Regions from separate parts of the Streptomyces sp. NPDC096323 genome, predicted to be linked through region 2. Evidence: riboswitches for the same ligand, from Rfam matches in the RefSeq annotation. Region 2 holds a riboswitch; the other holds the start of a gene.
What was found. A riboswitch is a leader RNA that binds a small molecule or an ion and turns the genes downstream of it on or off. The one in region 2 is predicted to bind cyclic di-AMP.

Region 1 (5,523 bases), on a different contig from region 2:
CTACGACACGATGGCGTACCTCACCTGCGAGGTGGAGACCTTCTGCCTCGGCCAGGCAGGCGCCGGCGCGGCCGTGCTCCTGGCAGCCGGCGCGCCCGGCCGACGGCACGCCCTGCCGGGCGCCCGCGTAGTCGTGCAGCAGCCCGAACTCGCCGAGCCCGTACAGGGGCAGCCGTCCGACCTGGAGATCGAGGCCCGGGAACTGGACCGGATGCGCGAGACGCTGACCGGCATGCTGGTCCGTCACACCGGCCGCACCGCCGCGCAGATCACCGCGGACACCGAGCGCGATCTCATCCTCGACGCCGAGGACGCCAAGGACTACGGGTTGATCGACCACATCGTGCAGAACCGCGGACTGTCCGTCCCGCCGCACCCGGCGCGGTGAATCCGCGATGGAGCCACCGGAGTTCGCGCCACTGCCCGCCCTGACCCGCGCGGAGGGCGAGTTCATCGACCGCTATCTGCAAGTCCTCGACCAGGTGGGCCGGATCAATCCGGCCCACGGATGCGACACGTACAGCGCCCTGCGCGCCGCCCAGGCGCTGGCCTCGCACGCGGCCGCCCTGCGGGACGCGCTCGCACTGATGCACGAGCGGGGCGAATCCCGGATCCACGCGGCCACATTGACCAGGGCGCTGCGTGTTCTCGACGGCGAGCGGCGCTCGCGGCGGGTCGCCCTGCCGCCCGACCCGCCGAGTTGACCGGTCTGTCGGCGGCACGCCCGACGTTGATCAGCCCGTCGGCCGACACGCCCGACGCGGCGACCGAATTCTCTCCCTCGTTCGGCGTAGGCGCTACTTCGCACGAGGGACAGCTCGATTTGCGCTTTCGAGCCGGACCGTGGGTGAGATCTGCCGTTACGTCGCTGGTACGGCATCGGTCGACGCATGGCGACAGCGCCCCGGAGGGCATCTCGCCACCCGAACAGGTCATTCGTGACGAGGGTCACATATCGCCGTTTCACCTCGGAAATCCGGCACGCGGTGAGTCAAGATCCCTGGGACGACAAGCCCCCGCCACCGCGGCGGGGCGGTCCGGGCGGACGCCGAGTCCTGCCGCCGTCCGGATGCCTGGTCGACAGGAGTGGATCGGCAGGAGTGGAGGACCCAGCACAACGGGCCGACCGGATTTCCGGCCGACCCTCGGGGTGAAGCCGCGTATGCGGCCGGGCCACTTCGCCGGCCCGAACCCGACAGGTCATCCTTCACAGGCGGCTGACGAAGGGTTGCGCATGACTGCGCAGGTTCATGTCCCGTCTCTGCTTGCCCGGGCCACTACGGCCTCGGCCATGACTCTCGCCGCCGTCGGCGGCACGCTGTTCGTTCCCGGCGCCGCGACCGACGCCCAGGCCGCGACGCATTCGATGAAGGCGCTCAACATCGCCGCGTCGAAGAAGGGGGCGCCCTACCGGTGGGGCGCCACCGGACCGAGCCGCTTCGACTGTTCCGGGCTGACGCTGTACTCGTTCAAGAAGGCGGGCAAGAAACTCCCGCGCACGGCCCAGCAGCAGTACAACAAGACCCGCCACATCTCGCCCTCCCAACGACAGCGCGGCGATCTGGTCTTCTTCCGTTCCGGCCGCAGCATCTACCACGTGGGCATCTACGCGGGCAGCGGCAAGATCTGGCACTCGCCCAAGACCGGGGCCGTGGTCCGCCTGGAGAAGATCTGGACGAGGAGCGTCTCCTACGGACGGGTCCGTTGAAGCCACTCCCCCGTACCCGAGCGCGCGCCCGCGTCAGTGCAGCAGCGGGCCCGTCACCAGGACGAGTCCCAGTGCGGTGAGTGCCGCGCCGCTGCCGCCCTCGATCGCCCGGGCGGTACGCGGCCGGCGCAGCCACCGGCCGAGGCGGTCCACCAGGAGCGCCACGGCCGGGAACCAGATCAGCGCCATCAGCACGACGATCGCGGCGAGGAGCAGCGTCCTGGGCAGGGGGGCGGCCCCGGCCGGGACGAACTGCGGCAGCAGGCTGAGGAAGAGTACGGGCGCCTTGGGGTTCAGCGCGTTGGTCAGGAACCCCTGGCGCAGTGCGCGCCCGGTTCCCCTCGCGGCCCGCTCATCGTGCCCGTTGTCCTGCCCGGCCTCCGCCCCCTGCGCGCCGCGCCGCCGGGCCGCGTACAGGGCGCTGAGGCCCAGGTAGAGCACGTACGCACCGCCCAGGACCTGGACGGTGCGGAACAGCGCGGGCACCGCCACGAGCACGGCGGCCAGGCCCGCCACGGCGAGCGCGGTGTGGACGAGAAGACCCCCGGCGACCCCGAGGGCCGTCGCCACCCCCGCCGCGCGCGAGGCGAGGGCGTTGCGTACGACGACGGTGAAGTCCGCGCCCGGCAGGGCGACCATGGCAGCGGCGACTCCGACGAAGGCGGTCAGTTGGGTGTCCATGGGCTCCACTCTGGACCTGGAGAGCCTTTAGCATGTACTTGCAATCTCTAGGGCCTGCCAAAAGGAACGCTTAATGTACGACCCCACACGGCTGGCGGCGCTGGTGGCGGTCGCCGAGGCCGGTTCGATCACCAGGGCCGCCGTCCGCCTGGGCTACACCGCCCCGGCGCTCTCCCAGCAGCTCGCCAAACTGGAGCGGGAGGCGGGGGCGCCGCTGCTGGTACGGCATCACCGGGGCGCCCGGTTGACAGCGGCGGGCGAACTTCTCGCGGGGCGCGCACGGCGGGTCCTCGACGAGATGGAGCAGGCCCGCCACGAACTGGCGGGCCTGGCCGGACTCTCCGGCGGACGCCTGAGGGTCGGCACCTTCACCACCGCAGGCATCCATCTGCTGCCCCCGGTGTTGAGCGCGTTCCGCCGGGCGCACCCGGACGTCGAACTGGTCGTCACCGACTACGAGCCGCCGGGCGGGGTGGCCGCGGTCGCGGCCGGCGAGGTGGATCTGGCCCTGAGCCACGCCTATGAGCCCGCCCCCGCGTCGCCGCCGCCCCCGGGTGTCGTCTCCGAGCCGCTTTTGGTCGAGGAACTCGTGCTGATCACGGCCGCCGGGCAGGTTCTGGCCGACGGCAGCGGGCGGCTCCCGGTGACGGAGCTCGCGGGCCGGCCCCTGATCAGCAGCGCGCCCACGCATCCGCCGCGTCGCGGGGTGGAGAGCGCACTCGCCGAGGCGGGGGCGCTGCCCGCGGTGGTCTGCGAGTCCCCCGGCTATGCGCTGGTGTGCGCTCTGGTGAGTGCGGGCATCGGAATGGCGGTGGTTCCCGAGATGGTGGCCGCGATGTCGCCGACGCCGCTGTCCGTCCGCCGGCTGGATCCGGCCTCGTTCCGCCGGACGATCTCGGTGGTGCACCGCGGAGACCGTACGAGCGCCGCGGCGGCGACCTTGCGGGCTCTGCTGCGCAGCGGATTCGGGCGGGCCGCGGCGTCACAGTGACGGCGAGTGCGGCGCTCGCCGGGCAGGGGCGGAGGCGCGTCAGTGCTCGACGGGTACGGATACGGGCACGTGCCAGGGCAGCGCGATCCAGACGGTCTTTCCGCCGTCCGGGGTGGGGGTGACGGTCAGCCGGCCCCCGTACTCCTTGGCCAGCGAGCGGATGATCACCATGCCGCGGCCGTTGTCCTGCTGCACGGCCGCCGGGAGCCGCTGGGGCCGACGGGGGTGACTGTCCGTCACTCCGAGGCGCAGTTGCTCCTCACGCTCCAGGCGGAGATCCACGGTGAAGGTGGGCGACTGTCCGAAGGTGTGCTGGACCGCGTTGGTCGCGAGCTCCGAGACGATGAGCCGGACGGTCTCGCCCGTGTCCGTACCCGCGGGCAGTCCCCATTCGGCCAGTACCTGTGCCACATACCTCCGGGCCGCGGAGACCGAGACCGGCTCGCTCGGCAGAGTGACGCTTGCTTCTTGATGGTCTGCCATGGCGAGCCGTCCCTTTCCCACCCGGAAGCGACCCCGCGATCGATGGTCCGGGTTGTGCTTCGCGCCAGATTGCCACTGATGCTGCCTTCTGTAACGACGATCCACCAAGATATGCATATATCTGTCGCTCAAAGCGGTGAACTCTGCCCCGGATGCCCCGTAAGGGCGGCACACTGTCCGCTCGGCGGGAGTGGGAGGGAGGCGCCCCATGCGGCACGGCCCCGCGGTGCGACGCCGCAAGCTCGGGGAGGAGCTGCGGAGTCTGCGTCACGCGTCGGGACTCACGAGCCGGGACGCGGCTCGTCTGCTCGGCTGGCACCAGTCGAAGGTCAGCCGGATCGAGACCGGCGTGAGCGGAGTCCGGCCCCGCGATGTGGCCCGGCTGCTCGACGTGTACGGCACGGACGACCCGACGCTGCGCGAGGTCCTGGAGGCGCTCGCGGGTTCGGCGGGCGGTGGGGGCGCGGGGTGGTGGCACGCGTACCGCGGTCTCATCCCGCCGCAGTACCGCGACTTCATCAGCCTGGAGTCACAGGCGCGCACCGCCCGCACCCTGGAGACGTCGGTGGTGCCGGGTCTCCTGCAGACCGCCGACTACGCCCGCGCGGTGACCCGGGCCTCACTCGACGGACTGCCCGTCGGACAGCTGGACTCGCTGGTGGAAGTGCGGCTGGCGCGGCAGGGAGTCCTGCGGAGCGACCCTCCGCTGAGGCTGAGCGCGGTGGTGGACGAGGCGGTACTGCGACGCGGGGTCGGCGGCCGCCGGGTGATGCGGGAGCAGTTGCGGCACCTCAGCCGGGTGGCCCAACTCCCGCACGTGTGCTTCCAATTGCTGCCCTTCTCGGTGGGCGGCTATGTGGGCCTCACCGGACCTTTCGTTATCTTTTCCTTTCCGAACACCTCTGATCTGGATGTGGTCGTTCTCGACCATTTGACGAGTAGCCTCTACCTGGAGCGGAAAGAAGACCTTGAGGCGTACAGCTCGGCCTTCCGCACCTTGCAGGCACACGCGCTGTCGCCGGAGCACTCGTTGGACCTGATCGCCGCAATGAGCGACGGTCGGTGACCCTGACTGCCCGAGGGGGGCGTCATGCCGGATGGCCTCGCACAGCACGCGTTACGTTGGCGGCGCAGCAGCCGCAGCACGGGAATGAACAACTGCGTGGAGACCGCGCGCTTCGGCGGCCGGAGACTGGCCGTGCGTGACTCCAAGGACGTATCCAGGCCGCCTCTGCAGTTCTCCGGCGCGGCCTGGACGTCCTTCGTCACCGCCCTGAACGGCGGTTCGGTCCGCTGAGCCGACGGCCCGGCGTTCCGGCGTTCCGGCATGGCGGTTCCCCGGCGGGTCAGCCGGCCGGCGCGGTCCGCCGTACGATCCCCACCGCGTGCGCGATCTGCTCGTCCGTCAGGTCGGCGCGCGCCGTCAGCCGCAACCGGGAGATGCCGTCCGGTACGGACGGTGGCCGGAAACATCCGACCGCCATGCCGGCCGCACGGCAGTCGGCCGCCCAGCGCACGGCGGCCTCGGCCGAGGGCGCGCGCACCGAGACCACCGCCGCGTCGGGACGGACCGCGGTCAAACCGGCCGCGGTCAGCTGCCCGTACAGCGCGGTCGCGACCGTACGGGCCCTGGCGGCGCGTGCCGGTTCACGCCGCAGGA
Region 2 (5,523 bases):
GTGACCGGGGGGTGTGGAGCCGCTGTGCCGGGCACCCTTCACCACGACCACCGGCTTCACGGCCGCGGTCCGCCGGGCGAGCCGGGTGAACTTGCGGGGGTTGCCGAGCGACTCCAGGTACAGCAGGGCGACGTCGGTGTCCGGGTCCTCGAACCAGTACTGCAGGAAGTCGTTGCCGGAGATGTCGGCGCGGTTGCCGGCCGAGATGAAGGTGGAGAGCCCCGCGCCTCGCCGGTAGAGCCCGGAGAGCAGGGCGATGCCGATCGCGCCGGACTGGGTGAACAGGCCGATGCGCCCGGGGGCGGGCCGCTCGGGCGCGAGGGAGGCGTTGAGCCGGACCGCCTCGGAGTTGTTGATGATGCCGAAGGCGTTCGGGCCGATGATCCGCATGCCGTACGCGCGCGCCTGGCGCACCAGTTCGCGCTGGCGCTCGCGGCCCTCGGCGCCCCACTCGGCGTACCCGGCGGACAGGACGACGAGTCCCTGGACGCCGTGTTCTCCGCAGTCCGCGACGGCCTCGGGCACCCGCTCCGCCGGGACGGCGACGACGGCGAGGTCGACGGATTCACCGATCTCGCCGAGGGAGCGATGGGCGGGCACGCCGTCGATCGTGGCCTGGTCGGCGGCGAAGGCGCGGTTCACGGCATAGGCGCGGCCGGTGAAGCCGGCGCCCAGGAGGTTGCGCAGGACGGTGCGGCCGACGCCGCCGGGGGTGCGGCCCGCGCCGATGACGGCGACGGAGCCCGGGGCGAGCAGCCGCTGCACGGAGCGGGCCTCGGCGCGCTGTTCCCGGGCGCGCTGGACGGCCAGCGACTCGGCGGTCGGTTCGAGGTCCAGGGTGAGGTGGACGGCGCCGTCCTCGAAGCTGCGCTGCTGGGTGTAACCGGCGTCCCGGAACACCTTGATCATCTTGTTGTTGGCGGGCAGCACCTCGGCCGCGAAGCGGCGGATGCCGCGCTCGCGGGCGACGGCCGCGATGTGCTCGAGCAGGGTCGAGGCCACGCCCCGGCCCTGGTGCGCGTCCTGGACGAGGAAGGCGACCTCGGCCTCGTCGGCCGGGGCCGTGGCGGGCCTGCCCTGCGCGTTGATCCGGTCGTAGCGGACGGTGGCGATGAACTCGCCGCCCACCGTGACGGCCAGCCCCACCCGGTCGACGTAGTCGTGATGGGTGAAGCGGTGGACGTCCTTGGCGGAGAGCCGGGGGTAGGGGGCGAAGAAGCGGTAGTACTTCGACTCGTCGGAGACCTGCTCGTAGAAGCTGACCAGCCGTTCGGCATCGTCCGTGGTGATGGGCCTGATGCGCGCGGTGCCGCCGTCGCGGAGCACCACGTCCGCCTCCCAGTGATCGGGGTAGGCGTGATGCGGACTCTGCTCCGGAGAGGGCTGCATGGCCAAAGCGTACGGCTCCGCCAGCGGTCGCGTGGGTGCCGGGGCGGGGGCAGTGTGAGGGTTGCCGGGCGACGGTGCGGCGTGGTGGGAAGGGGGCGGCGGGTCGGCCGGAGCATCGCGCACTGCATGAGAGACTGGTCTAGACAACCATTGATTCGTGAAGGGCAGAACCATGGCTGAGCGCCGCGTCAACGTCGGTTGGGCCGAGGGCCTGCACGCCCGCCCCGCTTCCATCTTCGTCCGTGCCGCCACGGCTTCCGGCGTCCCCGTCACCATCGCCAAGGCCGACGGCAACCCGGTGAACGCGGCCTCCATGCTCGCCGTGCTCGGTCTCGGCGCGCAGGGCGGCGAGGAGATCGTGCTCGCCTCCGACGCGGACAACGCCGAAGCCGCCCTGGACCGCCTGTCCAAGCTGGTCGCCGAGGGGCTCGACGAGCTTCCGGAGACCGTCTGATCCCGTCGGGTCACGCACTGCGGGAATTCCCGCGCGAGAGCCGCGGCACCCTTGACGGGGAGCCGCGGCTTTTTCGTACGGACACATGCGCTCGCGTCACCGCACGGCTCCGCCATCAATGAATTCGGGCAGCGAAAAGAAAGCCCTGCGGAATGCCTATTCTTTGTATACGGCGCAATTGTTAATGCCGGCCGCTCGGGGTGTTTACGACATGTTGCGAAGTCCTCACCCGGGCGGCGTCCGGCCGGCCGGGGCGGCGCAGCCGGTACGCGGCGGTGGCCCGCTCGGCGTGCTGGGCGGTCAGCGCCCTCGCCCTCTCCGCGTCGCCGCGCGCCACGGCGTCCACGATCGCTCCATGCTCGGCCCAGGAATCGGCCGGACGGGCCGGCTGCTCGATCGTGTACATCCAGGCGGTCTTGTGCCGGAGCTGGGTGAGCAGCGCGATCAGACCGGGACTGCCGGAGGCCTGCGCGAGGGTTTCGTGGAACCAGCCACCCAGGGAGCGCAGGTCCTCGCCCTCGCCCCGGCGGGCGCGCTCCTGACCGAGCCTCACCAGGCCGCGCAACACCTTGAGGTGCGCGTCCGTGCGGCGGTGGGCGGCGCGGGCCGCGCCGAGCGGCTCCAGCAGCGTCCGGACCTCCAGGAGGTCGGCGGCCTCCTGCTCGGTGGGCTCGGCGACGCAGGCTCCGGCGTGCCTGCGGGTGACCACGAATCCCTCGGATTCCAGGGTGCGCAGCGCCTCCCGTACCGGGACGCGGGAGACCCCGTACCGGCGTGCGAGCACCTCCTCGGTGAGTCGGCTGCCGCGTTCGTAGACACCCTGGACGATGTCCTCACGGATTGCCGTGCATACCGAATGCGCCGGAATGCGCATGTCCGAACCTCCGCCTTAATCCCCGCGAAACGCGGCCGATCGACGCCTGCCCTGCGACTCTATTGCAATGCGGTCGCATTTCCGACGGCGGGTGGAAATTCATGAATATCTTTTGGTCTCCGGCCACCCGGGCACACCGGTGCGTGCAGCCCTCCGGTACGCGGAGACGGCGAAGACCCCGGCGTGATGCCGGGGTCTTCGAGTCTTCGGAACGGCTGTCCGGGGATCGGCTGTTCCGGGTGGGTCAGGAGGGTCAGACGAAGACGCCGTGGGCGCGCAGGTAGGCGACCGGGTCCATGTCGGAGCCGTACGAGGGTGTGGTGCGGGCCTCGAAGTGGAGGTGCGGGCCGGTCGAGTTGCCGGTGGAGCCGGAGAGGCCGATCTGCTGTCCGGCGCCGACGCTCTGGCCGACGGACACGCCGATCGACGAGAGGTGGCCGTACTGGGTGTACGTGCCGTCCGTCATCCGCAGCACGATGTTGTTGCCGTATGCCCCGCCCCAGCCGGCCTCGACGACCGTGCCCGAGCCGACGGCGACGACGGAGCTCCCGGACGCGGCGTGGAAGTCGATGCCGGAGTGGCTTCCGGAGGACCAGAGCGAGCCGCTGGACTTGTAGCCGGTGGTCACGTACGAACCGGCGACGGGAAGCTGGAAGGCGCCGAGCCGGGCGCGTTCGGCGGAGCGCGCGGCGCGGGCGGCGCGCTCACGGGCCTCCTCGGCGCGGGCGACGGCCTTCGCCCTCGCGGCGGCCTTCGCGGCGGCCTTGGCTTTGGCGTCGGCCTTCGCCTTCGCGGCGGCCTTCGCCTTCTTGGCCTCGGCCTCGGCCTTCTTCTCGGCGACGTCGGCCTGGTGCTGCTGCGCGTCCGCCTGCGCCTCGATCCGGTCGGCGAGCACGTTCTCGATGGCGATGACCTGGGTGAGGCCGGTCTCGCCGGCGGCGGGGGTCTCGGTGTCCGCGGCGAGGGCCGGCGAGGCAAGTCCGCCGATGACGCCGGTGGTGGCCAGGGTCGCGATGCCGATGGCCTTCGCGCCGCTGCGCGTCAGACGGCCCGGGGCACGGTGCTTCCCGGAGGCACGGGTGAACGCCATGAAGTGGCTGGTCCTTTCCTTCCTTCTCGCCTACCGGGTTAGCTGACGGGTTCGGAGCAGGAAGGTCTCCTACGGATCCACCCGCCTCGTACGAGGCGCGGGCATCCGATTCACCCCAGGGACTGCGTGGGTCCCCGGCTCCCCGGGCTCGCGCCTGACGGGGACTCGGCGATGACTGCCCGGTACGTCGCGGATGCGGCATACGAGTGACGGACAGCGGAGCCGACGCTAGGCGGGGGCGCTTGCCCGCACCAAACGGACAGGCCGTTTTGTCGTGTATCCCACAGGGCAGACAGGCAACCTCTCCCGCAAAGCGGGCAAAAGGGAAGACCCCGACGGAGTCCGCTCCGTCGGGGTCTTCCTTTTGCCCCGGTATCAGGGGAAGTGGCCGCGGCCGTCAGTTCAGCCGTCAGCCGGTAACGACCGACACCTCACCGATGCCGAGGGCCCTGACGGGCTCCGCGATCTGCGAGGCGTCGCCGACCAGGACCGTGACCAGCCGGTCGCCCGGGAAGGCGTTGACCACGGCCGCGGTCGCCTCGACCGTGCCGGTCTCCGCGAGGCGCGCGTACAGCTGTGCCTGGTAGTCGTCCGGGAGGTGCTGCTCGACCTGGTCGGCGAGGGTGCCCGCGACGGAGGCAGCCGTCTCGAACTTCAGCGGGGCGACGCCGACGAGGTTCTGCACGGCCGTCTCGCGTTCGGCGTCCGTCAGCCCTTCGGCGGCCAGGGTCCGCAGGACCTTCCACAGGTCCTCCAGGGCCGGGCCGGTGGACTCCGTGTCCACGGAACCGCTGATGGCGAGCATCGCGGCACCCGTCGCCCCGGACGCGGAGCCCGGGGCCGAGGAGCGCAGGACCTGGGCGAAGGCCCGTACGCCGTAGGTGTAGCCCTTCTCCTCGCGCAGCACCCGGTCGAGCCGGGAGGTGAGCGTGCCGCCCAGGCAGTACGTGCCGAGCACCTGGGCCGGCCAGACGCTGTCGTGCCGGTCCGCGCCGATCCGGCCGATCAGCAGCTGCGTCTGCACAGCGCCGGGGCGGTCCACGATCACCACGCGGCCCGTGTCGTCGGCGGTGATCGGCGGGACGGGCCAGGGCTCGGCGGTGTTGCCCGACCAGTCCCCGAGGGTGTCGGCGAGCAGCGCGTCCAGGTCGATGCCCGTGAGGTCCCCGACGACCACGGCGGTCGCGGTCGACGGACGGACGTGCGCGTCGTAGAAGGCGCGCACGGCCGCGGAGTCGATCCGGGCCACGGTCTCCTCGGTGCCCTGGCGGGGGCGCGACATACGGGCCGTAGCCGGGAAGAGTTCCTTGGAGAGCTGCTTGGCGGCACGGCGGGCCGGGTTGGCCTGCTCGTGCGGGATCTCGTCCAGCCGGTTGCCCACCAGCCGCTCGATCTCGCTGTCGGTGAAGGCGGGAGCCCGCAGCGCCTCGGCGACCAGGCCGAGCGCCTTGGCCAGCCGCGAGGCCGGAACCTCCAGGGAGACCCGGACGCCAGGGTGGTCGGCGTGGGCGTGCAGGGTGGCACCGCAGCGTTCCAGCTCGGCGGCGAACTCCTCGGCGCTCTGCTTGTCGGTGCCCTCGGACAGCGCTCGGGACATGATCGTGGCGACCCCGTCCAGGCCCTCGGGCTCGGCGTCCAGAGGGGCGTCGAGGAAGATCTCGACGGCGACGACCTGCTGGCCGGGGCGGTGGCAGCGCAGCACCGTGAGGCCGTTGG

Region 1: another riboswitch for cyclic di-AMP. It lies ahead of ABTX18_RS31030 (C40 family peptidase); the one in region 2 lies ahead of ABTX18_RS30320 (M23 family metallopeptidase).

What each region holds. Positions count from the first base shown of each region.
Region 1 is NZ_JBEOSI010000013.1:53,854-59,376, forward strand. Features, by position in the region: gene ABTX18_RS31020 (ATP-dependent Clp protease proteolytic subunit) at 1-388, shown strand, start outside; gene ABTX18_RS31025 (hypothetical protein) at 396-704, shown strand; cyclic di-AMP (ydaO/yuaA leader) riboswitch at 1,061-1,231, shown strand; gene ABTX18_RS31030 (C40 family peptidase) at 1,235-1,708, shown strand; gene ABTX18_RS31035 (LysE family translocator) at 1,742-2,389, opposite strand; gene ABTX18_RS31040 (LysR family transcriptional regulator) at 2,463-3,380, shown strand; gene ABTX18_RS31045 (ATP-binding protein) at 3,420-3,863, opposite strand; gene ABTX18_RS31050 (helix-turn-helix domain-containing protein) at 4,072-4,929, shown strand; gene ABTX18_RS31055 (DUF397 domain-containing protein) at 4,954-5,160, shown strand; gene ABTX18_RS31060 (8-amino-7-oxononanoate synthase) at 5,210-5,523, opposite strand, start outside.
Region 2 is NZ_JBEOSI010000012.1:147,947-153,469, forward strand. Features, by position in the region: gene ABTX18_RS30305 (bifunctional acetate--CoA ligase family protein/GNAT family N-acetyltransferase) at 1-1,389, opposite strand, end outside; gene ABTX18_RS30310 (HPr family phosphocarrier protein) at 1,562-1,843, shown strand; gene ABTX18_RS30315 (GntR family transcriptional regulator) at 2,025-2,717, opposite strand; gene ABTX18_RS30320 (M23 family metallopeptidase) at 2,971-3,807, opposite strand; cyclic di-AMP (ydaO/yuaA leader) riboswitch at 3,821-3,988, opposite strand; gene ABTX18_RS30325 (M16 family metallopeptidase) at 4,217-5,523, opposite strand, start outside.